Regions from separate parts of the Pueribacillus sp. YX66 genome, predicted to be linked through region 3. Evidence: predicted binding sites of a transcription regulator. Region 3 holds the regulator's gene; each other region holds the start of a gene.
The links. The regulator LexA, encoded in region 3, represses DNA repair genes until DNA is damaged. The targets are predictions, from matches to a motif close to CGAACATATGTTCG.
Positions count from the first base shown of each region.

Region 1: the regulator LexA is predicted to act here: its motif matches at 2,278-2,291, upstream of dinB (DNA polymerase IV).
Region 2: the regulator LexA is predicted to act here: its motif matches at 2,055-2,068, upstream of uvrB (excinuclease ABC subunit UvrB).

Region 1 covers NZ_JBEUEL010000014.1:4,317-11,965, reverse strand. The annotation lists gene ABU914_RS07935 (catalase) at 1-467, opposite strand, end outside; gene ABU914_RS07930 (hypothetical protein) at 773-904, shown strand; gene ABU914_RS07925 (hypothetical protein) at 1,030-1,182, shown strand; gene ABU914_RS07920 (YolD-like family protein) at 1,202-1,552, opposite strand; gene ABU914_RS07915 (hypothetical protein) at 1,549-1,743, opposite strand; gene ABU914_RS07910 (thioredoxin family protein) at 1,902-2,219, shown strand; gene dinB (DNA polymerase IV) at 2,345-3,580, shown strand; gene ABU914_RS07900 (DegT/DnrJ/EryC1/StrS family aminotransferase) at 3,623-4,657, opposite strand; gene ligD (non-homologous end-joining DNA ligase) at 4,856-5,767, opposite strand; gene ABU914_RS07890 (transcriptional regulator SplA domain-containing protein) at 5,862-6,116, shown strand; gene splB (spore photoproduct lyase) at 6,109-7,137, shown strand; gene ABU914_RS07880 (carboxymuconolactone decarboxylase family protein) at 7,182-7,529, shown strand; gene ABU914_RS07875 (ATP-dependent DNA ligase) at 7,567-7,649, shown strand, end outside.
Region 2 covers NZ_JBEUEL010000001.1:30,020-37,668, reverse strand. The annotation lists gene uvrB (excinuclease ABC subunit UvrB) at 1-1,983, opposite strand, end outside; gene ABU914_RS00180 (hypothetical protein) at 2,105-3,304, opposite strand; gene ABU914_RS00175 (S41 family peptidase) at 3,576-5,021, opposite strand; gene ABU914_RS00170 (murein hydrolase activator EnvC family protein) at 5,151-6,332, opposite strand; gene ABU914_RS00165 (murein hydrolase activator EnvC family protein) at 6,399-7,649, opposite strand, start outside.
Region 3 covers NZ_JBEUEL010000012.1:60,434-68,082, reverse strand. The annotation lists gene sirA (sporulation inhibitor of replication protein SirA) at 1-191, opposite strand, end outside; gene tkt (transketolase) at 332-2,335, opposite strand; gene ABU914_RS07500 (DUF896 domain-containing protein) at 2,369-2,599, opposite strand; gene lexA (transcriptional repressor LexA) at 2,759-3,373, shown strand; gene ABU914_RS07490 (helix-turn-helix domain-containing protein) at 3,507-4,172, shown strand; gene ABU914_RS07485 (hypothetical protein) at 4,179-4,349, opposite strand; gene ABU914_RS07480 (metallophosphoesterase) at 4,442-5,284, opposite strand; gene ABU914_RS07475 (transglutaminase-like domain-containing protein) at 5,388-5,999, opposite strand; gene ABU914_RS07470 (methionine gamma-lyase family protein) at 6,243-7,544, opposite strand; gene hflX (GTPase HflX) at 7,558-7,649, opposite strand, start outside.

The DNA of each region.
Region 1 (7,649 bases), on a different contig from region 3:
ATGGCAATCGTAGTCAAATCGTAATTTCCTTCTTCTGTATAAAATTTAACACCTTTACACCGTAAATCTCTCGCTGTGTCATAGGAACCTTTAGGGCCTTGTACGGTAGAAAAACGAACAGTCAATGGCGTCTTTTTACCAGCTTCCTGTAAAAAACCAGCTTTTGTCACATGCTTCATCGATTGATAACATTCAAATTCCCCATGGGCACTGTAACCTCTTGCATGAACGACCCTTTCTGGGATTTCTTCTCGATTAAAGTGACCAAATTTTTCCAAAAAATAGAAGTCTTCAATTAAACCTGGACCACGTACACCAGCTTTTAAAATTTCCTCGTCATTTGAGACTTTTAATCCTTCTTTCGTAGTCATCGGTTTTCCTTTGTTTTGTACCCGATACCGATCTAATTGCTCTTGTTTAGCATCATTGACTAAACGCTTTTCGTTTTTTGATGACTTATCATCCACGTCATGACCCCACCCTTGCGCTTAATATTTATTTACATATATATACATACAGGAATTTTTTAGACCTAGAACGTTTTTTTCGATTTGCACCATTAGATTTATAGTAATACCGTCTACATAATATAATGCTCGTGTTTATAAGGATGAGCTCACAAGCCGAACGTTCTACCCTAACCTCTTATCTTCCGTTTCACAATGTTGCAATCTACAAAAAATGTTCAGTTTCCAAATTTTAAAAAAGAAGGATGATTTTAATAGTTAGATACGGTAAAATGAAAATATCGTTTTAAATACGGAGGGTTAGCATGAGTGAAAATCAAGAAAAGAAAAAGACATCAAATGATTCTCCCAATCCTCGCGGTTTAATGGCAATTGGTATTGGAATTCTCGTTTTGCTAATTGTCGGTCTTGTTTTAATGGTCATGTTACTTATGTAAATTGCAGACCGGCTAGCTTGCTTACCGATGTCTTTGCCTGAAACTTTGAGAAAGGCTTTTTCCGAAGTTTTGGGAGTAAATGAATGTTTGAGAGATTATTCTTATGTTATTAGGAAGGTGACGCCATGTCCATTCAAAAAACTCGCGGCTTTCTTTATACACTTTCGAAAATACTTGGTGATGTCAATGCTATAAAAAAGGGAACAGTCGGAAAAAGAGTAGCTAGGAGAGTTACTGGAAAAACAACTGGAAAAGCGTTGAGACGATTGTTTAAATAAAGCTAGTTTGGACTAGCTTTTACTTTTCTTCAATCTCAATAATCTCATCAAATTTTATCCAGATGTCTTCGCCATCTCTGACAAGTTTTATTCTCCGCATTACTGGATCTATTTTCGCAATTTTGCCTAAATATACGCAGTTACCGAATTCCTCAAATACTGTAATAACAGCCTCTTTCTTCTGCTCAACTAAGCTTTGTATTTTACATTCAAGTTCTTCAATCGCCTGCATATCTAGCTCCGGCTTGCTTCTTTTGCGCTGAAGTTGTTTTCGCTGTTGTAACATGGCAACGTGCTCCGGCAGCATCATGCGGCTGCTTTCCCATGTTAAATTAAATCCTGGTGTAATCTTTGATGGTTTGAATGTCATAAAGTATTCACCTTTCTCACCCCTAAAATATTGTTCAGTAAAAAGGAACGAATCCTTCTTTTTGTATAGCAGTAAGCGAGTAGACTGTCATTTCGCTCAGATAAAATAAACACTTTTCGCTGACTCAGTCTTTCATGGCGATCGATATAAATGAGTTCAACAATCGTCCCGTACTCATAAAAAATACTCATAAAACGCTCCTCCTTACATTTCGCATTCATTATATACGAACGTACGTTTCATTTCTACTGGAACATTTTAACAAACAGTGTTTTTATTTCCATGCAGAGCTTCGTTTGGTATCCTTAGTAATGAATCATTTACTTCACTGAAAGGAATTGTGATACTGATGGAAAAAATTACGACTGAAGAAGCGTTTCATAAAACGATAAATAGTCCAAAGCCTGTCGTCTTGAAATTCGAAACGACATGGTGTCCTGATTGCAAACGTCTCGACATGTTTATCGATGATATTGTGAAAGACTATGAGTATAAGTGGTATGTCATTGACCGTGATGAATTTCCTCAGATCGGTGAAAAATATGAAGTATTAGGAATTCCAAGCTTGTTAATTTTTCAAAACGGCGAAAAGAAAGCACACTTACATAGTGCCTATGCAAAAACACCTGACGATGTTCGCAACTTTTTTAACCATTTTGAAGCGTAACTTTTACCCGCAGCCTAATGTTTGCGGGTTTATTTTTTCAAAAATTACCATTGATAATCGAACTAGCGTTTGTGTATAATGAGATTGTGAACATATGTTCCTTTTCAGGGGAGTGTTTTCTAACTATGAATAAGCAAATCCTTCTCGTTGATATGCAATCGTTTTACGCTTCGATTGAAAAAGCAGATAATCCACACTTACGAGAAAAACCGGTAATCGTATCTGGAGATCCTAAAAAGCGAAGTGGCGTTGTCCTTGCCGCTTGCCCACTTGCAAAGCAATACGGAGTTAAAAATGCAGAAAGACTATGGGAAGCTCAACAAAAATGCCCCGAAGCTGTAATTATCCGACCAAGAATGCAACGATATCTTGAAGTTTCTTGCCAAATTACAGAAATATTGGAGACCTTTACCGATCTCGTAGAACCTTATTCAGTTGATGAACAATTTCTTGACGTTACCGTAACCCAAAAATTATTTGGTAATTCCTTCACCATATCACAAAGCATTAAATCCGAAATTTTAAATAAAACTGGTGTAGTTGCACGGGTTGGCATCGGTCCAAACAAAGTACTTGCAAAAATGGCATGTGATCACTTCGCGAAAAAAAGTCCGAATGGCATTTTTCATTTAGCACACACGAACTTAAAAAAAGAACTATGGCCACTTCCTATCGGGAAAATGTTCGGAGTCGGTCATCGCATGGAAAAACATTTATTAAACATGGGTATTCGCCAAATTGGTCATTTAGCGACTTTTCCTTTAGAAAAATTAAAAAAACGGTGGGGAATTAACGGACATTTACTCTGGCTTACAGCAAACGGAATTGACCATTCTCCGGTAACACTGCATACGCATGATGAGCAAAAAGCGGTCGGGCATCATATGACATTGCCTCGTGATTATAAACGATTAAATGACATTAAAGTCGTTTTGCTTGAACTGAGTGAAGAAGTAGCACGAAGAGCACGAACGAAACATTACAGAGGCTCGACAGTCTCAGTTGCTGTACGGGGAGCAAGCTTTGAGTTTCCAGCCGGTTTCAACCGACAAATGAAACTGTCCTCGCCAACGAATGATGGATTAACAATTTTTAAGGCCGCATGTAAGCTGTTTCAAGCTCATTGGAATAAGTTTCCGATTCGAAGCATCGGTGTAACACTTTCACAACTTCAATCAGATTTTTCTTTGCAACTAAGCTTATTTGATCTGGAAACCGCCTTAAAACAAGAACGCTTAAATCAAACACTCGATCATCTGTTTAACAAATATGGTCCGACCTCAATTGTACGTGCTTCTTCTCTTACAAATGCAGGTCAAGCATTTGAGCGGGCAGCAAAAATTGGTGGACATTATAAGTGAATCGAATGGTGAACAGCACTTGAAACAATAAAACAACGATGGTCACAAACAACTTAAAACAGCTGCAGTTATACGTTCTACATCTTCATCAGATAACGTTGGATAAATCGGCAAAGAGACTATGTTTTGTGTCCATTGAAAAGCAACTGGAAATTGCTCAATTGCTCCGAGCAATTCATGGCTTTGAAGCGGGATCGTTGCTTTAACATTCACTTTATCCAAAGCTAATAAAATTTCCTTTTGTTTAGTTGTCCGTAACATCGCACGATAACGAACCGGGACAATGCCTTCTGCTTTTGAATCAAGCAAAGGAAGCTGAGCTTCTTTATATCGGTCATAAATCTCAGCACGCCGTTTTAAAAAGGCGGGTAACTTTCGAAGTTGAACCCTTCCAATCGCGGCTTGAATGTCTGTCATTTGAAAATTAAACCGTCGTTTTCCATCGTACTTTTGATCAAAAGTACGATAATCTTTTAAAAATTCAATAATTGAAGGACTAGTCGTTACGATCATTCCACCTTGACCCCCAGAGGTAATTAGCTTTGTTGCATAGAAAGAAAATATCCCGATGTCACCTTGTAAGCCAACGGGTTCATCATTAACGGTCGCCCCGAGTGATTGAGCACAATCTTCAATAACGAATGAAGATGTTGCTAATATCGCTTGTGGAATTCCATACATATGAGGGATAATCGTAATCTCTGAGGATGATGAATGAATCTGAGATAACCTCATATTTGGTGTATCAAAACTACTATCGATGAACTGCTCATATCCTCCGGCCATAGCAGTCGCATTTCGTAAAGCGGTACATGTATACGCAGGCATAGCAACAGTTTTATCATTTGCTTCCAGTGACAACAACGCTAAATACAACGCAGCTGTCCCACTCGAAACCGCTACCGCTAACCCTCTTGGAATTCCTAAGAAATCACAAAATTCATCTTCAAAATTTTCCACCTCAACGCCTTGGGCGATCCACCCCGACGTTAACACTCTTTCAGCAGCACACTTTTCTTCACTTCCTAAGGAAAGCCGATTATGTGGGATATGTTTAAATTTGCTTATCGCTAACACCTTCTTTCTATCTTTTTATTTACACGACATACGAACGTAAAATATAATATTTTTCCGCATACTGAAGTCCCCCGAATTCTTTCCAAACTTATCGATGATTGACATGAAAATACAAATTTCTTCATTTTGTCACGACCTTTCTATTTATATAATTATGAAGAAATTTGTTAAGCGGCATTGATAAATACACCTACGCCCCTATTCTTTATTAAAAGACTGAATCGTGTTTAATAAGTCGTCTAGAGATTGTTGCTCTTTTTCCAAATTTACATTCGAAAATAAGTCTCCTCTATCTTTCACTCGCTTTCTCATATTTAGCATTGTAAAATCATGTGGATGGAAGCCAGACTGCACCTCCTTCCAAGAAACAGGCGCAGAAACAGTGCCTTCTTTTCTCGCACGGGTAAAATAAGGAGCGGACAATGTCTTCCCTTCCCCATGCTGAATATAATCAAAGTAAAGCTTTTTTCCACGATTTTTTACAAGTCGTTCTAATGTTACAAGCTGCGGATATTTTTCGACAATATAGTATGCAATAAATTTATTAAATTCGTATGTTTGTTCATACGTATAGCGCCGCTCAATCGGAATATAAATTTGTAAGCCTGTAGCTCCTGATGTTTTTGGATAACTTACGAGTCCAAGTGAGTCAAGCACTTCTTTCATTAATAGTGCAACTTCTAACACAAGACTAAAATCATTCGGATCAGAAGGATCTAAATCAAAAACAATTTCAGAAGGAGTATTACTTTCATAATAGTAGTTAAAAGGGACATGGAATTCTAGGCAAGCTTGATTCCCTAACCAAACAAGTGTAGGTAAATTATTGAGTAAGATATACGTTGTCCCATTCCACTCGTGTGTTGCGATCCAGGCTGGTGCATAGTTTGGAATGTTTTTTTGATAAAACGACTTTCCATCAAGGCCATCTGGATACCGAATCGTAGTTAATATTCGATTTTTTACATAAGGCAAAAGATAAGGTGACATATCTATCAAGTATTGAATGTAATCGAGTTTCGTCACATTAAGTTCCGACCAAATGAGTTTATTTGGATTCGTAATTCGAAGAATGTGATTATTAATCTTAACATCAAACCACTGTGACATTAGACACCTCCTCTCTTTCTTAGTTTCGCTTTGATGAATAGAATGTATACGGCTGGCAACATTAACGGTAATAAAACAAAAGTTGGTGATTACGATGTCAGCGAATTTTAATCTTGGCGAAGTAGTGTATGTCATCATACGAAATCCGCACGCGCAAGATGTTGCAAATGTACAGGAAGCTGCTGTTGTGTCTCATCCCGAATCCCCAGGTGAACTTGCTCTCTTTTTATACGACACATACTATCCATTAACCGATGAAATCGCGGTTTATAAGACTGAACAAGAAGCTGAGCAAGCCTACCAAGAAGCTTTCGGAGTAGTAGAAATGGGCGATCAATATTATGGTTAGACCATTTGTTCCGCAACTTGTCTATGTCGAACCAAAGGCTCTCGACTATCCGTTAGGAAAAGAACTCATTGCTAAATTTGAAAACATGGGAATTGAAATTAGGCAAACAACATCTCATAACCATATCCGTAACCTCCCGGGAGAAAATGATTTTCAAAAATATCGTATTGCGAAATCAACACTTGTAGTCGGTCTCCGTAAAACGTTAAAATTTGATACGTCCAAGCCATCAGCAGAATATGCCATTCCATTTGCAACTGGCTGTATGGGGCATTGTCATTATTGTTATTTGCAAACAACAATGGGCAGCAAACCGTATATTCGGACATATGTCAATCTCGATGACATTTTTGAAGTAGCAGAACAATATATGAAAGAACGTGCTCCAGAGACGACAAGATTTGAAGCATCATGTACATCAGATATCGTAGGGATCGATCATTTAACACATACGTTGAAAAAAGCAATCGAGTTTTTTGGGGAATCGGAATACGGTCAGCTACGATTTGTGACAAAATTTTCTCATGTCGATCATTTGCTCGATGCAAAACATAACAATAAAACTCGATTTCGTTTCAGTATAAATGATGAATATGTTATTAAGTATTTTGAACCAGGTACGTCACGACTTCATGAACGAATTCAAGCTGCTGTCAAAGTGGCAAATGCAGGCTATCCGCTTGGTTTCATTATAGCGCCCATTTATTTACACGAAGGTTGGAAAGACGGCTATAAAAAGATGTTAGAAAAATTAGTGGAACACCTTCCGAAAAAAACCCATGAAAACCTAACCTTTGAAATGATTCAGCACCGATTTACAAAACCCGCAAAACGAGTCATTCAAAAAAATTATCCGATGACAAAGCTTGAGCTTGATGAATCAAAACGAAAACAAAAATGGGGACGGTATGGGATCTACAAATATGTATATACGGATCCTGAGCAAGAAGAAATTAAAGATACGTTAGGAAACTATATTCAGACGTTTTTTCCACAAGCAAACATTGAATATTTTACGTAAGCTAGTGAAAAAGATGGACAAACGAATAGAAATGAGGGAAATAAATGGACCGACAGCATGATTTGTTTCACTATAAAGAAGGACTAGGAAAACTTGAGAAGTCCATGCCAGAACTTGTTGAACACTATAACAAATTTACAGAAAGCTGTTTTGCAAAAGGACAATTAAGCCAAAAACAAAAACAACTCATTGCACTTGGAATTAGTACGTATGCTCAAGATGAGTATTGTATCATTTATCACACAAAAGGGTGCCTCGAACAAGGCTGTTCGAAGGAAGAAATATTTGAAGTAATTGGAGTTTCTACTGCCATAGGCGGAGGCGTTGCGATGAGTCAAGGGGTTACACTCGTTCAACAATGTATTGAACAGTTCAATGAGCAAATCCATTAAGATTCCATTTGGAAACCTGTTTTATTAAGAGGTTAATATGAAACTGAAGCCAATCATTCCTTTTGAACCAGTAAAAACAGACATCATCCCAGTTGGCGATGAATGGATTTCACAAGTAAA
Region 2 (7,649 bases), on a different contig from region 3:
AGTCGATCGTTCTGCTTGTAATTCTAACATTAAATCGCGAAGCTCTGCCGCACGTTCAAACTGCAAATCTCGAGCCGCTTGCTTCATTTCTTTCTCTAACGATTGAATGAGCGTCTCTCGTTCCTTTTTTGACATTTTTGTTAATGATTTTTCTGTCGTGTACGTTTCCAATTCTTCAGCAACTTTAGTCGCCCGGATGACGTCACGTATTTCTTTTTGAATCGTTTGCGGTGTAATGCCATGCTTTTCGTTAAATGCTTCTTGAATCGTCCGACGACGCTTCGTTTCTGAAATCGCTACGTCCATCGACCTTGTTATCGTATCCGCATACAAAATAACGTGCCCATTCGCGTTCCGTGCCGCTCGTCCAATAGTTTGAATAAGCGATTGTTCGGAACGGAGAAAACCTTCTTTATCCGCATCGAGAATTGCAACGAGTGAAACTTCAGGTATATCAAGACCTTCTCTAAGCAAGTTAATCCCGACGAGAACATCAAACACACCGAGCCTTAAATCACGAATAATTTCAATCCGCTCTAACGTTTTAATTTCAGAGTGCAAATACCGAACTTTAATATCCATTTCAGTTAAATAGTCGGTTAAATCTTCCGCCATTTTTTTCGTTAACGTCGTAATAAGCACACGCTCGTCTTTTTTTACGCGCTCCTGAATTTCATCGAGCAAGTCATCGATTTGTCCTTTTGTTTTACGGACATCGATCGTCGGATCTAATAAGCCAGTCGGGCGAATAATTTGTTCGACCATTTCTGGAGTATGTTCACGCTCGAACGGCCCAGGTGTCGCTGAAACGAAAACAGCTTGATTTACCTTTTTCTCAAATTCTTCAAACTGAAGTGGGCGGTTATCCAATGCGGATGGAAGTCGAAATCCATGATCGACAAGCACTTGCTTACGGGCTCGGTCTCCATTATACATACCGCGAATCTGTGGTAATGTCACGTGAGACTCATCAACCATGACGAGCCAATCTTTCGAAAAATAATCGAGTAGCGTGTACGGAGTTGCCCCCGCTTCGCGAAACGTCAAATGTCGGGAATAGTTTTCAATCCCTGAACAAAACCCCATTTCACTCATCATTTCAAGATCATAACGGGTACGTTGTTCGAGACGTTGTGCCTCTAACAATTTGTTTTCTGCTTTTAGCTCTTTCAGCCTTTCCTCTAGTTCTTCTTCAATTCGTTTAATCGCTAACTTCATTTTTTCTTCCCGCGTGACGAAGTGAGACGCTGGAAAAATAGCAACGTGCTCACGTTCACCAAGAATTTCTCCTGTTAACGCATCAACCTCGGTCATCCGATCGATCTCATCTCCAAAAAATTCAATCCGAATACAATGTTCGTCACGTGAAGCTGGAAAAATCTCAACAATATCACCACGAACACGAAACGTCCCCCGTGTAAAATTAACGTCATTCCGCTCATACTGAATATCAACGAGTTCACGTAGTAACTCATTACGATCTTTTTCCATACCGATCCGTAAAGACAAAACAAGCTCTCGATATTCTTCGGGTGAACCTAAACCATAAATACACGAGACACTCGCAACGATGATGACATCTTCCCGTTCAAATAATGCACTCGTCGCGGAATGTCGAAGTTTATCAATTTCATCGTTAATGCTTGCATCTTTTTCAATATACGTATCTGATTGCGGTACATACGCTTCAGGCTGATAATAATCGTAATAGCTCACGAAATATTCAACCGCATTGTTCGGAAAAAACTCTTTAAACTCGCTATACAATTGTCCAGCGAGTGTTTTGTTATGTGCGATAACGAGTGTCGGCTTATTCACTTGTTGAATTACGTTAGACATCGTAAACGTTTTACCCGTTCCCGTCGCTCCGAGTAAAGTTTGATATCGTTTACCCTCTTTTATCCCTTTGACAAGCTTTTCAATGGCTTCAGGCTGGTCACCAGCAGGTTTATAGTTAGACACAAGCTCAAATTGATTACTCACAACGAACCCTCTCTATTTCCGTTTAATTTAATCTAATTATAACACGAATACATAGTGTAATAACACTATAACGAACTGATATTCGGTATCTAAAATAAGGAAAACCTGAGATTGAGATTTCTCAGGCTTCTTCTGCTTCACTATATTTGGCACGCGGCTTATCCACAAACAATAAGCCAAGTGCATGATGCTCATTTTCGTACAGGGCCCGCTGTTCAAAACGAAGTTCCCCGTGTTCATCCAAGACATCGAGTTTAAAAAATGTCGGGCTTGTTTGCAACGCTTCATAAAATTGAATCGCATTATTCACTTCAATCCCATTCACGCGACGTATTACTTCACCTACCTTTACATTCATGTCTGCAGCTGGGCTTTTAGGAACGATTGCTAAAATTTGCACGCCTTGATTACGTAGCGTATACAATGCTGGTCGACGTGCATTTTGCTTACGTTCGTGAACATATAACGCCACCCGACAAAAACTTAATAAAGCCATTCCGAGAAAAGCTATGACAAGCCAGTCATAAAGAAGTGCAAAAACCGCTAGTGGAAGAGCAACAAAAGCAATGACTGCTAGACGTTTTCCATCTCGCCTCAGTGCTCTAACAGGTAAATCATACGTTTGGAACTGCTCGTAACCGATAAGAAACGGAACAAATATAAATGCAAAAGATTCACCCATTCCGAAAAATGGCCACCACTCTAATCTCTCTAGTCCAGAGCCAGGAATTAATAAAAACGTCGGTACGAGCCAAAGACTCTCGGTCGCAAAACCACCAATCGGTTTTCCGCGCTTGCCTATCACTCTTCTCGGCGATGAGCTTCGTTTTGCTTGAAACATAATGAGCATGGCTTCGGCGATAAGGAAAATAGTCATGAGCAAAAACAAATACGGAAGAAATGCAACTTGAATGCCTTCCATCCAGCGATTCAGCACAGCGTGATTTACTTCCCACTTCGGCATAAAAACAATAATTACAGTTGTAAAAAAAATGACAAATGCTGGAGAGAGAAAACGCGGGCGTAACGTTAAGCCGAATAACATCGTCACCGCCATAAGTAGAACAATAATCCCTTCAGAAAGCATAAGGCCGAGCCCAATAAACAGTCCATACAATATAAATCCAGCAATGAGCCCGGGGATGAGCATTTGATACAAATTAGTGACGACATCATACACGCGTGTATGAAAATGAAGCCGTTCTTTATGGATCCGGCGAAAAGCAAGTACAAACGATAAGATAAATGCCATATAAAAAACAGGATTCATAAATAATCTTAAAAAACCATAGCCGAGTTCTGTCAAAAAAGCGAGTACCATGCCTTAACCTCCAACACCGTAATTCTGTTAGTCAAAACCTACCGAAGCAGTAACGATGTTTTGCTGTCATCGTTCTTTCCATGCACTATTCGTACGGTTCAAGTTACATCGTGTCAAACATATAAAAAATTAGGAAGCGAAGTATTGTTCATGAAAAGAAAAAACTCGCCCCAAATGTTAACTAGGGGCGTTTCTATCATCATATCATATCGCTAATATAACTACTTCGACGACATATTTAAAACTCCTGCATGAACTTCAAAAATAGATTTCATTCAGCAATCAACTCAATCGCAGTTTGTAATTGTGTGTCATTTTCGTGTGTGCGAATTTGCTCAAGAACTTGTTCTTGTAGTTTACTTGCTGTTTCTTCATCAATTTTACCGGTAGTTGGCAAATCAAATGTTTCCTGAAATGCGAGGACTGCTTTTTCCGTTTGCTTGCTAAAGTATCCATCTGTTCGACCTGGAGCAAATCCTAATCCATCAAGCATCAGTTGAGCACTTTTAATTTGTTCATTGTTCATATCATAAGCAAATGGTTCCTCTGTCACGGTCAACGGGCTCGTATAGTAGTAATCTGGCTGACGTACAGGAACTGTTGGCTCAACACCTTTTTCATGAATCCAATTTCCATCTGGTGTTAACCATTTAAACATCGTCAATTTTAACTGACTTCCGTCTCCTAAATTCACTGTTTGTTGTACAGTTCCTTTTCCGAACGAATTCGTACCTACTAAGTCGTATCCCGCATTTTCTTTCAATGCAGCAGCTAAAATTTCGGAAGCTGAAGCACTCCCCTCATCGATTAATCCAACGATCGGGTAAGGTTTTTTCTCTTTAAGTTGTGAAACGGACTGTTTCTTATTTCCTTCACGATCTTCAATCAAAATGTACGGTTTCGTGTTCGGAATAATGAGTTGAGCAATGTCTTCAACACTTTGCAAATAACCTCCTGGATTTCCGCGTACGTCAATGACGAGTCCGTCAATCTTCGTAGCTTCCAGCTTTTTTAATTCTTTTTCAAAATCAGCAGCTGTTTCTTCAGAAAATGATGTGATTTCAATAATTCCGACCGTTTTTCCGTTCACTTCCTGTTGTTCGGCATATACTGTTTCAATCGGAATTTCATCACGTTTTACTTTAATATCAATCGTGTTTGATTGACCCGCTCTTTCAATTCCTAATGTCACGTACGTTCCTTTTTCACCACGAATTTTCAATACGGCTTCATATAAGTCAAGGCCTTCGGTTGGCTCACCATCGATCGTAATCACTTTATCGTTCGGCTTCAAACCAGCTTTCTCAGCTGGAGAGTCTTTGAACGGAGCGACGATCGTTACTTTTCCGTTTTGCATGCTCACTTCCGCGCCAATTCCTTCAAAAGAAGAATCAAGGGATTCTGTGAATTCTTTTACTGTCTCTTGATCCATATAAACAGAATACGGATCTTCGAGTGTACCGATCATTCCTTTAATGGCACCTTCAATGACATCACGATCGTTCACATCTTCTACGTAGTTTTCTCTAATATATTCGTAAGATTTTTTGATTTTTTCTAAATCACGTGCTTGAAGTGACGTTGAATTCCCTTTCGAATCACTACCCGTCGAATATGAGCGATTTTCAAAAAACTCCATCCCTAAATAAGTTCCGCCTGCCCCGACAAGTAAAGAGACAGTGACGAGGACGGTCACGATCTGCCATCTTAGTTTCACTTTTTTCACCCCAATACAAAATTAAAAAAACTCGACATAAAAAAGCATCACACCATCAGATGCGATGCTTTTCTTCTATTCTACTATATGCAAGGCTTGTTTACATTATGTTTTGTCTTACGTTAATTTTTACAAGTGATTGAGTGGGTCTACCGTACTTCCTCCTTTATGAACTTCAAAGTGGAGGTGATTTCCAGTTGATGAACCTGTAGTCCCCATACCTCCAATATGTTGTCCCGCTGAAACTGACTGACCTTTACGAACAGAAATTGAACTTAAATGAGCATATAAAGTTACGTAACCATTCCCATGATCAATTTTTATATAATTTCCATATCCACCTGAATGCCAGCCAGCTGCGGTTACTTTACCAGCAGCTGCAGCACGAATTGGTGTACCGGCTGCATTTGCTATATCAATACCTTTATGAAGTTTTCTTGTTTTATATATAGGATGTATGCGCCAGCCGTATCCAGAAGAAAAGCGACCTGCTGCAGGCCAGAGAAACATGCCAGATGATTTCCTATATGAAACTCCAGTGGATCCACTTGAAGAGGAGCCACTAGAATTCGCTTTAGCTGCAGCGTCTGCCCTCGCTTGAGCTGCTCGTAATTGTTGTTCTAATGCTTTTTCTTCAGCTACATAACCTTTAAACTCCGCATCAAGCACTTCTTCTTCTTCCGCAATTTCTTCTAGCAGTTTTTCTTTTTCCGCCATCTGAGTAATTAAGTCATCTTTTAACTTTTCTAAGTTTGCTAGTTCTTCTTCAATTTGTTTAACGAGTTTTTCAACTTCTGCTTTATTTTCTTCAAGAGCCATTTTATCAGCTTTTTGCTCTTCAATAATCGTACGATCTTGTTCCGCAATGACATTTAAAGCAAGGACACGATCGAGAAAATCTCCGAAACTCTGTGATCCTAGTAATACTTCTAAATAATTGACAGCGCCACCGTTCACATGCATCGATCGAACACGTTCTTTTAACACTGCATCACGTTCGGCAATACGTATTTCGGCTTCCTTTATTTCCTCTTCAAGTCGTTCAATCTCTTTACGATTTTTAACAACTTCATCTTCTTTTTTTACAATTTTATTTGTTGTTTCGGTCATTTGGGAATCAATTTGTGAGACTTCGTTTTTTGCCTTTTTCTTTTGCTCCCGTACATTTGAAAGTTCTTTTTGAGTTTGTTTTTTCTTTTCACGCACATCATTGATAGATTGAGCATTTGCTGTTTCAACACTTGGCGCGACGATAATACTAGAAATAGCAAGTGCCCCTGTTAAAAATCCTATCACTATTTTTCGTTTCATCAAAATTAAATACCCCCAAATTACACTTGTAAAAGTTTTGGTATATGCAATCGCATATTGGTAAATCTAAAAGTACGATTTTGGATTTACAGCCGAACCACGTCCACTATATCCGCCTTTATGTACTTCAAAATGTAAATGAATCCCTGTTCGTCCACTTACTCTACCTGTATTACCCATCTTTCCGATTACGGCACCTTGAGCAACAGATTGACCTGTTTTAACTTTAATGCTACCTGGATCAAGATGAGCGTATAATGTAGCAATTTTTTCACCGTTGGACAATGTGTGAGCAATTATAATATGGTTTCCAAAGCCTCCACCACATGATTTCACACGAGGAGCACATCCAGTTTTAACTCTTACTACAGTGCCTGAGGCCGCAGCACGAATTGGCGGTTTATTTATATTTGAAATATCAATTCCAAAATGTCCATTTCCAAACCCTCTTTGATAAATGCCATGTGTCGGCATAATAAGTTTCCCACTGCTACTAATCGGCTTATTCGATTTTACACTTCTTGGTGAAGGCTTATTCGATTTTACACTTCTTGGTGAAGGCTTATTGACCTTTCCGCCTCCAGTACTTTTAGATTCCTTTTTTCCACCAGACGTTGCCACTTGACTGGCAAAAGCTTTTTCTTGTTCCTTTAACAACCCTGCTATATCTTCTAGTTCCTCGTACTCCGCATGAAGATGCTCTTCTTCTTCTTTAATTTCACTGAGCATGTTTTCTTTTTGGTCAAGCTGTGATGTCAGTTCTTTTTTTAGATCATCTAATTGTTCTTGTTCCGCTTTAATTTGTGCGACGAGCTTTTCAACTTCAGCTTTATTTTCTTCAAGTAAAATTTTGTCTGCTTTTTGTTCTTCGATAATGATCCGATCTTGCTCAGCAATGACATTTAAAGCAAGGACACGGTCAAGAAAATCACCGAAACCCTGTGAACCTAGTAAAACTTCCAAATAATTGATAGCACCGCCATTCACATGCATTGACCGAACGCGTTCTTTTAATAATTCGTCACGTTCGGCGATACGAATTTCAGTTTCTTCGATTTCAACTTCAAGTTCTTCAATTTCATTTTGATTCTTTATAATTTTATCTTGATTTTCCACTATTTTTTTAGTGGTATTTTCAATTTGCTTATTAAACTGGTTAACTTGCTTTTGAATTGCAGCTTTTTCACTTTTAACCTTTGAAAGTTCTGATTGCTTTCGCTTTTTCTTTTCATCATTTTCTACTTTTTTCGTTCGTATTTCACTTAGTGATTGAGCTTCCACAGTTTCAATACTTGGGGCAACGATCACACCAGAAAT
Region 3 (7,649 bases):
GTCATGAACGTAGTGTGTAAATCAACTAACTCTATCTTTCTCGTTATGTAATTGATTTGCTTTTTCACGATTGACTGATAAGGAGAAATTTTATTTTCAGCTTCATAAAATAACTGATATAACATTTTCTCTTTGCCGATATAGTTTTTTGCAACGTCTGTTTCTAATAAATAAATGATATACCGTCTCATAAAAAGTCCTCCCCTAACAAATGTTGACTTCATTATATGAAATTTTCTGAAAAATGATTGTCGCATTGTGTTAAGAGAAAACACTAGTTTCGTCGAAAAAAGCCACCTTTTTCAAGGTGACTTATCACATTTATTGTCGATTATTTCTTTATGATTGATTTAACTTTTGCAACGACATTCTCAACTGTAAAGCCATAGTTTTTAATAAGTGTATTTCCTGGGGCTGAAGCACCGAAACGGTCAATCGCCATCACTTCCCCTTTTTCACCAACATACTTTTTCCATCCTAATGAAGCCCCCATTTCAATAGCCAATCGAGCTTTTACTGTCGGTGGTAAAACTGAATTTTTGTATTCATCAGGCTGTTTTTCAAACCGATCCCATGAGGGCATACTCACTACATTAACATAAACCCCTTCCCGTTCAAGTTGTTTTTGAGCTTCAATTGCGAGGTTTACTTCGGAACCCGTTGCAATAATAAGTCCATCAATTTCTAATTGGTTGCTTTTGGATATCGTGTAAGCACCTTTTTTAACGCCTTTGTATGCGGTTTTTTCTGTTCCTTTTATCGTTTTCAATCCTTGACGAGTGAGTACAAGTGCAGTCGGAACGTCGACACTTTCTAAAGCTAGGCGCCAAGCAGCTACGGTTTCGTTACCGTCTGCTGGACGAATAACAGATAAACCAGGCATTGCCCGCAATGATGCAAGTTGTTCAATTGGCTCATGCGTCGGTCCATCCTCACCGACTGCAATGCTATCATGGGTGAAAACATACGTTATAGGCAGTTGCATTAATGCTGCAAGACGAATGGAAGGACGTAAGTAGTCAGAGAAAACGAAAAATGTTGCTCCAAAAACTTTCAATCCACCATGAAGTGCCATTCCATTTAATGCGGCTCCCATCGCAAATTCACGTACACCAAACCAGATGTTACGCCCCGTATAATCATCAGAAGAAAAATTACTTTCAGTTTTCATTAATGTTTTGTTTGAACTTGCTAAGTCTGCAGAGCCACCAATAAATTGAGGAACAGGTTCTGAAATTGCATTAATAAATTTACTTGATGCATCACGTGTCGCTAATGTTTCTCCTTCTTTAAATACGGGTAAGTATTGTTCAATATTTTCTATTCCTTCATTGTTAATCGCTTTTTCAAACTGCTCTGCAATTTCAGGGTAAGTTTGTTTATATTTTTTAAACAGCTTGTTCCATTGTTCTTCTTTTTGAACGCCTTCATTTTTTAACCGTTTAAAGTGCTCCTTAACTTCCTTCGGTACATAAAACGATTCTGCATACCCCCAGCCATAATATTGTTTTGTTAATGCTGTTTCTTCTTTTCCAAGTGGCGCTCCATGAGAATCAGATTTTCCGCTTTTATTAGGCGATCCGTAACCGATTGTCGTTTTTACTTCAATTAATGTCGGTTTATTTATCTCGCTTCTTGCTTCGTGAAGTGCTTTTTCAATTTCAGTTAAATCGTTACCATCCTCGACACGAATGACTTGCCAACCGTATGCTTCGAATCGTTGCGCTACGTTTTCAGAAAAAGCCAAATGCAAATCTCCATCAAGTGAGATGTCATTCGAATCGTATAAAACGATTAATCTACCTAATTTAAGATGACCTGCTAAAGACGCAGCTTCAGCAGAAACACCTTCCATCAAGTCTCCATCACCACAAATGCTGTACGTATAATGATCGACAATCGGAAAATTGTCTCGGTTATATGTAGCAGCAAGATGACGTTCTGCCATGGCCATTCCAACAGCCATTGCGATTCCTTGACCTAAAGGACCTGTTGTCGCTTCAACACCAGGCGTATAACGATATTCAGGGTGACCCGGCGTTTTACTTTCCCATTGCCGGAAATTTTTTAAATCTTCCATTGTAACGTCATAACCAAATAAATGAAGCAAACTATATAATAGCATCGATCCATGTCCGGCTGACAATACAAACCGATCCCTGTTTATCCATTGTGGATTTTCGGGATTATGATTCATCGCTTTCGACCACAATGTGTATGCCATCGGAGCCGCACCCATCGGCATCCCTGGGTGACCCGAATTCGCACGTTCAATTGCATCAATTGATAATGTACGTATCGTATTAATTGCAAGCTGTTCAACCTGATTTTCCATCTATTATCTACTCCTCTTAATATCTATCATTTATTAATGTTTATATCGTAAATTTCTTTGAGCTGTTTTTATTTTTTTAGGGGTAACGTCATTTCCTTTTTCATCTATAACTGTAACCCCACGTAACTGCTTTTCAAACGCTTGTCGAAACCTTTTTAAATAATGTTCGCGAAGTTTTTTTTGTTCTTTCTTTTCGGCTGCTGTTAACCCTTTTGTTTTTGCTTTTTTAGCTAATTCGTTTATTCGTCGTAACTCAAATTCCAAATTTCCGTCAACTCCCCTTCATTACTCGATAAACTTGTTTCATTTTAACATAACGAGCACATAAATTCCCATTAGTAAAAATACTAGAACTTATGTTTGTATAAACTGTTTAATTCTGTTATACTTATACAAAACAATTTTTAGGAAACGAGGTGCACTATGGTCAAAATTTCAAAACGACAACAAGCCATTTTAGATTTTATTAAAGATGAAGTGAAAACAAAAGGATATCCCCCTTCCGTTAGAGAAATTGGAGAAGCAGTTGGATTAGCATCAAGCTCAACTGTACATGGTCATTTGTCTCGCTTAGAAAAAAAGGGATTTATTAAACGAGATCCGACGAAGCCACGAGCAATTGAAATTTTGGATAAAAGTGAGGACGATACGAATCCTGAAGGTATTAAAGTTCCGATTATAGGGAAAGTAACGGCAGGACAACCGATCACAGCGATTGAAAACATTGAAGATTATTTTTTACTCTCGAACAATTTCGCACCGGATAAATCACTTTTTATGCTCGTTGTTGAAGGTGACAGTATGATTGATGCTGGCATATATAACAAAGACTATGTTCTCGTAAAACAACAACCGACCGCAAACAACGGCGAGATTGTCGTTGCAATGACGGATGAAAACGAGGCAACTGTAAAACGATTTTTCAAAGAGAAAGATTACATACGACTCCAACCAGAAAACATAACGATGGAACCAATACACTTAAAAAGTTGTACAATATTAGGAAAAGTCATCGGTGTTTATCGGGAAATTGATTGAAGCTGTTAATAAAACAGCTTTTTTTATATTAATTTTGTGTTGTTTAAAACACATACTTTATCTCTGTGTTGTTTGCTATACAAATTTGCTTCTTTGTGTTGTATTTTATACAATACAGTTGGGGGGATTCATTATGAGCAACGAACTTGGTACTTTTTTAGAAGCTATAAGAACAGAAAAGAAATTATCACTACGAGAGGCGGCTTCATTAACTGGTCTCGGTCATTCCTATATACGCGATTTAGAATTAGGCATTAACCGAAAAACAGGCAAAAAAGTTGTGCCATCGATCAATTCTTTGCGGAAAATTGCTTCTGCCTATAATTTAGATATATATGATTTGCTTAATAAAGCCGGGCTAATCGACATCGATGAAATCAAAGAAAAAAAGGAAGATACTCTATTACACGATCTCCCCAAAAAAATCCCAGTATTTGAATCAATCTCTTCTTTTGATAGTAACGATGTCGTTGATTACGTCTATTTCCCTTTTAAAAAAAGTCCACAACCTGATTTTGCGATTACGATGAAAGGTGATTCAATGTCAGGTTCTAGCATTGATGATGATGATATTGTGTTTTTCCGAAAATATCATCACCCTGAATACAATGGGCAAATTGTTGCTGTTCGTTTAATAAATGAAAACACTGGAACGATTCGCCGCATTACATGGACTTCACAATTCCCTAGCTACACTCTCATATGTGACAATAAGAACTATCGAACGATTAATGTACCATTTAATGAGGTGGAAATTTACGGGGTGTATTGTGGACATTTCAAACCTGAAAAAAGTTAACTAAAGTTATTTATAAAGGTCGTCGGCATTGTCATACCGAACTTGTTCAGATAAGACTGTTTGTCGATTATTATCGTTTAATTGGTTTTTCTCGTTGTCTAAGAACGGTTGATTCCTCCCCTTGCTCTTCTCTTTTTCGGCAATTTTCTTTAGCTTTCGTTTTCTTCCTTTCTCCAAATTTCCTCACTCCTTTTTTACCTTTCCTTCTCGTTACCCGTAGTATATTTCGTTCGGAAACAACTATACTGTTAAAATAATCATTTTGTGAATTATATACTTTTTAATGTAATCACGACGATTTCAGGTAAATTAAATACACGAATCGGAATTACGCTATTACCAAGTCCACGGCTAACAATCATGTTTGTTGAGCGAGATGTATATACACCTGATGTATACGTTGGAAACCAACCTTGTCCAGGAGAAAGGAGACCTCCTACAAAAGGAATCCTAATTTGTCCTCCGTGAGCATGTCCACTAAAAACAGCATCAACGTCCTGTTGAGCATATATATTAAAATATTCTGGTCGATGTGATAATAGTAGCTTAAAGATCGATTGATGATTAACATTCTTAAATGTACGTTCTATATTTGATTTTACAATTTTTTTCTTAGCTTTCTGCTCAGATATACGCATAAGTGGATCTTCGATTCCACCTATCACAATTTTTTGACGTCCTCGTTGTATTACTTCTGATTCATTTTGTAAAACCGTCACTCCTCTTGACTTTAAAGACTTTATAATCTTATCAACTTCATTTGTTGCAATTTCATGATTACCCGTTACATAATAAACAGGAGCCATTTCAACTAATTCATTAATCACTTGTATACTTTTATTTAAATCATAACGGTTACTATCAATAAGATCGCCTGTAAAAAAAATAAAATCGGGTTTCTCATTCTTAATTTTTTTTATTAATCGACTTTGGCCTTTCCCGAAGTTCGCATCATGTAAATCTGATAAGTGTACAATTTTTAATCCAGAGAAATTGTTTGGCAGTCTGTCAAAATAAAGTTCATGCTTACTCACAGTAATCCAGTGATTATTAATAAAAAGAAATAATCCAAATAGTAAGAAAACGACAAATGATGTTAATAACCTAGTCATCTATCATAAACCTTTCCCCAATCATATAACAGTTAATAAAGCTTATTCATACTTTTTCATTTTATCATTAAAAAATTGAAGTGTTTATGATTCTTTTTTAAAATCACTCTAACCTTTCTGGTAAATGATATTTATACACTTCTAACATATTCGTATGCTCCTTTAATACCGCTATCGTTTTTGGATGAGGTTTCACATAAATAAAAGGATAATCCTTTTCATCAAACTCTGTTTTAGTGCGAAAAGCTACTTTTTCTTCATCAATTGAAAATTGGGCATCAACTCCTTTCTTATTTCCACGAGCATCTAATCTAACCCATTTATTATAAGATTGGAAATAGACAGCATTCAAAGCATGAATACAATATCCTTTTTCTGAAGTATCAAATAACATTAAACGTTGATAACAGAAACCTGTGGGTATCCCTTCAGAACGTAATAGTGCTGCTAATAGATTTGATTTTGCATAGCAAATTCCCATTTTATATTTTACTACTTCTGAAGCTTTACGAGTCACCCTCTGCGATTGGATATCCCAGGAATGAGATATTTCATCACGAACAAATTGAAATGCAATATGTACTTTTTCTGCTTCTGTTTGAGATGGATTAAAAAGTTCCTTTATCGTTGCTTTAATAATAGGGTTTGAATAGTCAATTTCTTCTGACTCGAGTAAATAATCTTTTAACTCTTCTGACTCACATCTCATCTTCATCGACTGCATCTCTCCTTTATGATTGTGTATAAATATTAGTATTTAAGAATTATTATACAGCAATGTTCTCACTTAAAGCATTCTTTTCGTAAATACTTCACTTTCCGGATCGATGGAACTGCATAGCTTCGTTCAATAGTAGTTTTTAAAAAGCAACAAAACTTAATAAAGAAAAGCACCCTCTTTGTGATGGGGTGCAACTATATGACTTTTAAATAAAATCACATTTCATCTCACTCAAACTCAACTATTCCCAATTTCTTCTGTTTGTTCATTGGTGAAAGGCGACAAGTAACCCTTCTGTGCTAACAGATCTAGCGCATGCAAAATTGCAATTTTTACGTGACTATATGTAAGACCACCTTGTACATAAGCAATATACGGAGGACGAATGGGGCCATCTGCCGATAGTTCAATACTTGAACCTTGAATAAATGCACCTGCAGCCATAATAACTTCGTCATCGTATCCAGGCATTTCACTAGGATATGGTGTCACATGGGCATTAATTGGAGATGCATATTGTATGGCTTGGCAAAACGTTATCATTTCATCTGCATTTTTAAATTGAACAGACTGAACGAGGTCGCCCCTTTTTTCATTCCATTTTGGATATGCTTCATAACCGAATTGTTCCACCATTGCACTTGTAAAAATAGCACCCTTTAACGCTTGGGCAACGATAAACGGAGCGAGAAAAAATCCTTGAAACATTTCTAATAAACTATATAATGTCGCACCAATTTCCGCTCCAACACCTGGTGCAGAAAATCGTTGTGCACATAGGTTAACTAATTCTTTTCGTCCAGCGATATACCCGCCTGTTTTTACGATACCGCCGCCCGGATTTTTAATCAATGAGCCAGCAATTAAGTCAACGTTGACATGACAAGGTTCTTTCTCTTCTACAAATTCTCCGTAACAATTATCAACAAACACGATAACATCTTCTTTGATTGATTTTACGAATGATGTCATTTCTTTTATATCTTCGATTGTAAACGCTGGTCTCTTAGTATATCCTTTCGAACGTTGAATCCCAATTACTTTTGTATTTTCGTTAATACTAGCTTTCACTTTTTCGTAATCAACGCCTTCTTCCGTTAACGGCACATCGTTATAACGAATTCCAAAATCTATCAACGAACCGTTATTGCGACCGCGTAGTCCAATCACTTCATGCAATGTATCATAAGGTTCACCTGTTATGTAAAGTAGTTCATCACCTGGACGTAGCACACCATATAACGCGAGGGCAATTGCATGGGTGCCCGACATCATTTGTGAACGAACGATTGCAGCTTCTGCCCCGAAAACTTCAGCGTATACTTGTTCTAGGGTATCTCTCCCAATATCATCATACCCATATCCTGTAGATGGAGTAAAATGATAATCACTCACTTGATTGTTTCGAAATGCTTGCAGCACTCTAAATTGATTTTCCTCTGCAATATCATCGATTCGTTTCATCAACGGTGCTGTCATTTTTTCCGCTCGATCCACGAATGTTTTTAACTGTTGTCCATACTTTAGATGCTTGTACATATATTTCACCTTTCTAATCATGATTAATAATCAATGGCGCGATATGTTTCGGCGCTAATCCAGTAATCATAAACTTTTGTTCATCTTCCAGCCAGGTTTTATTAG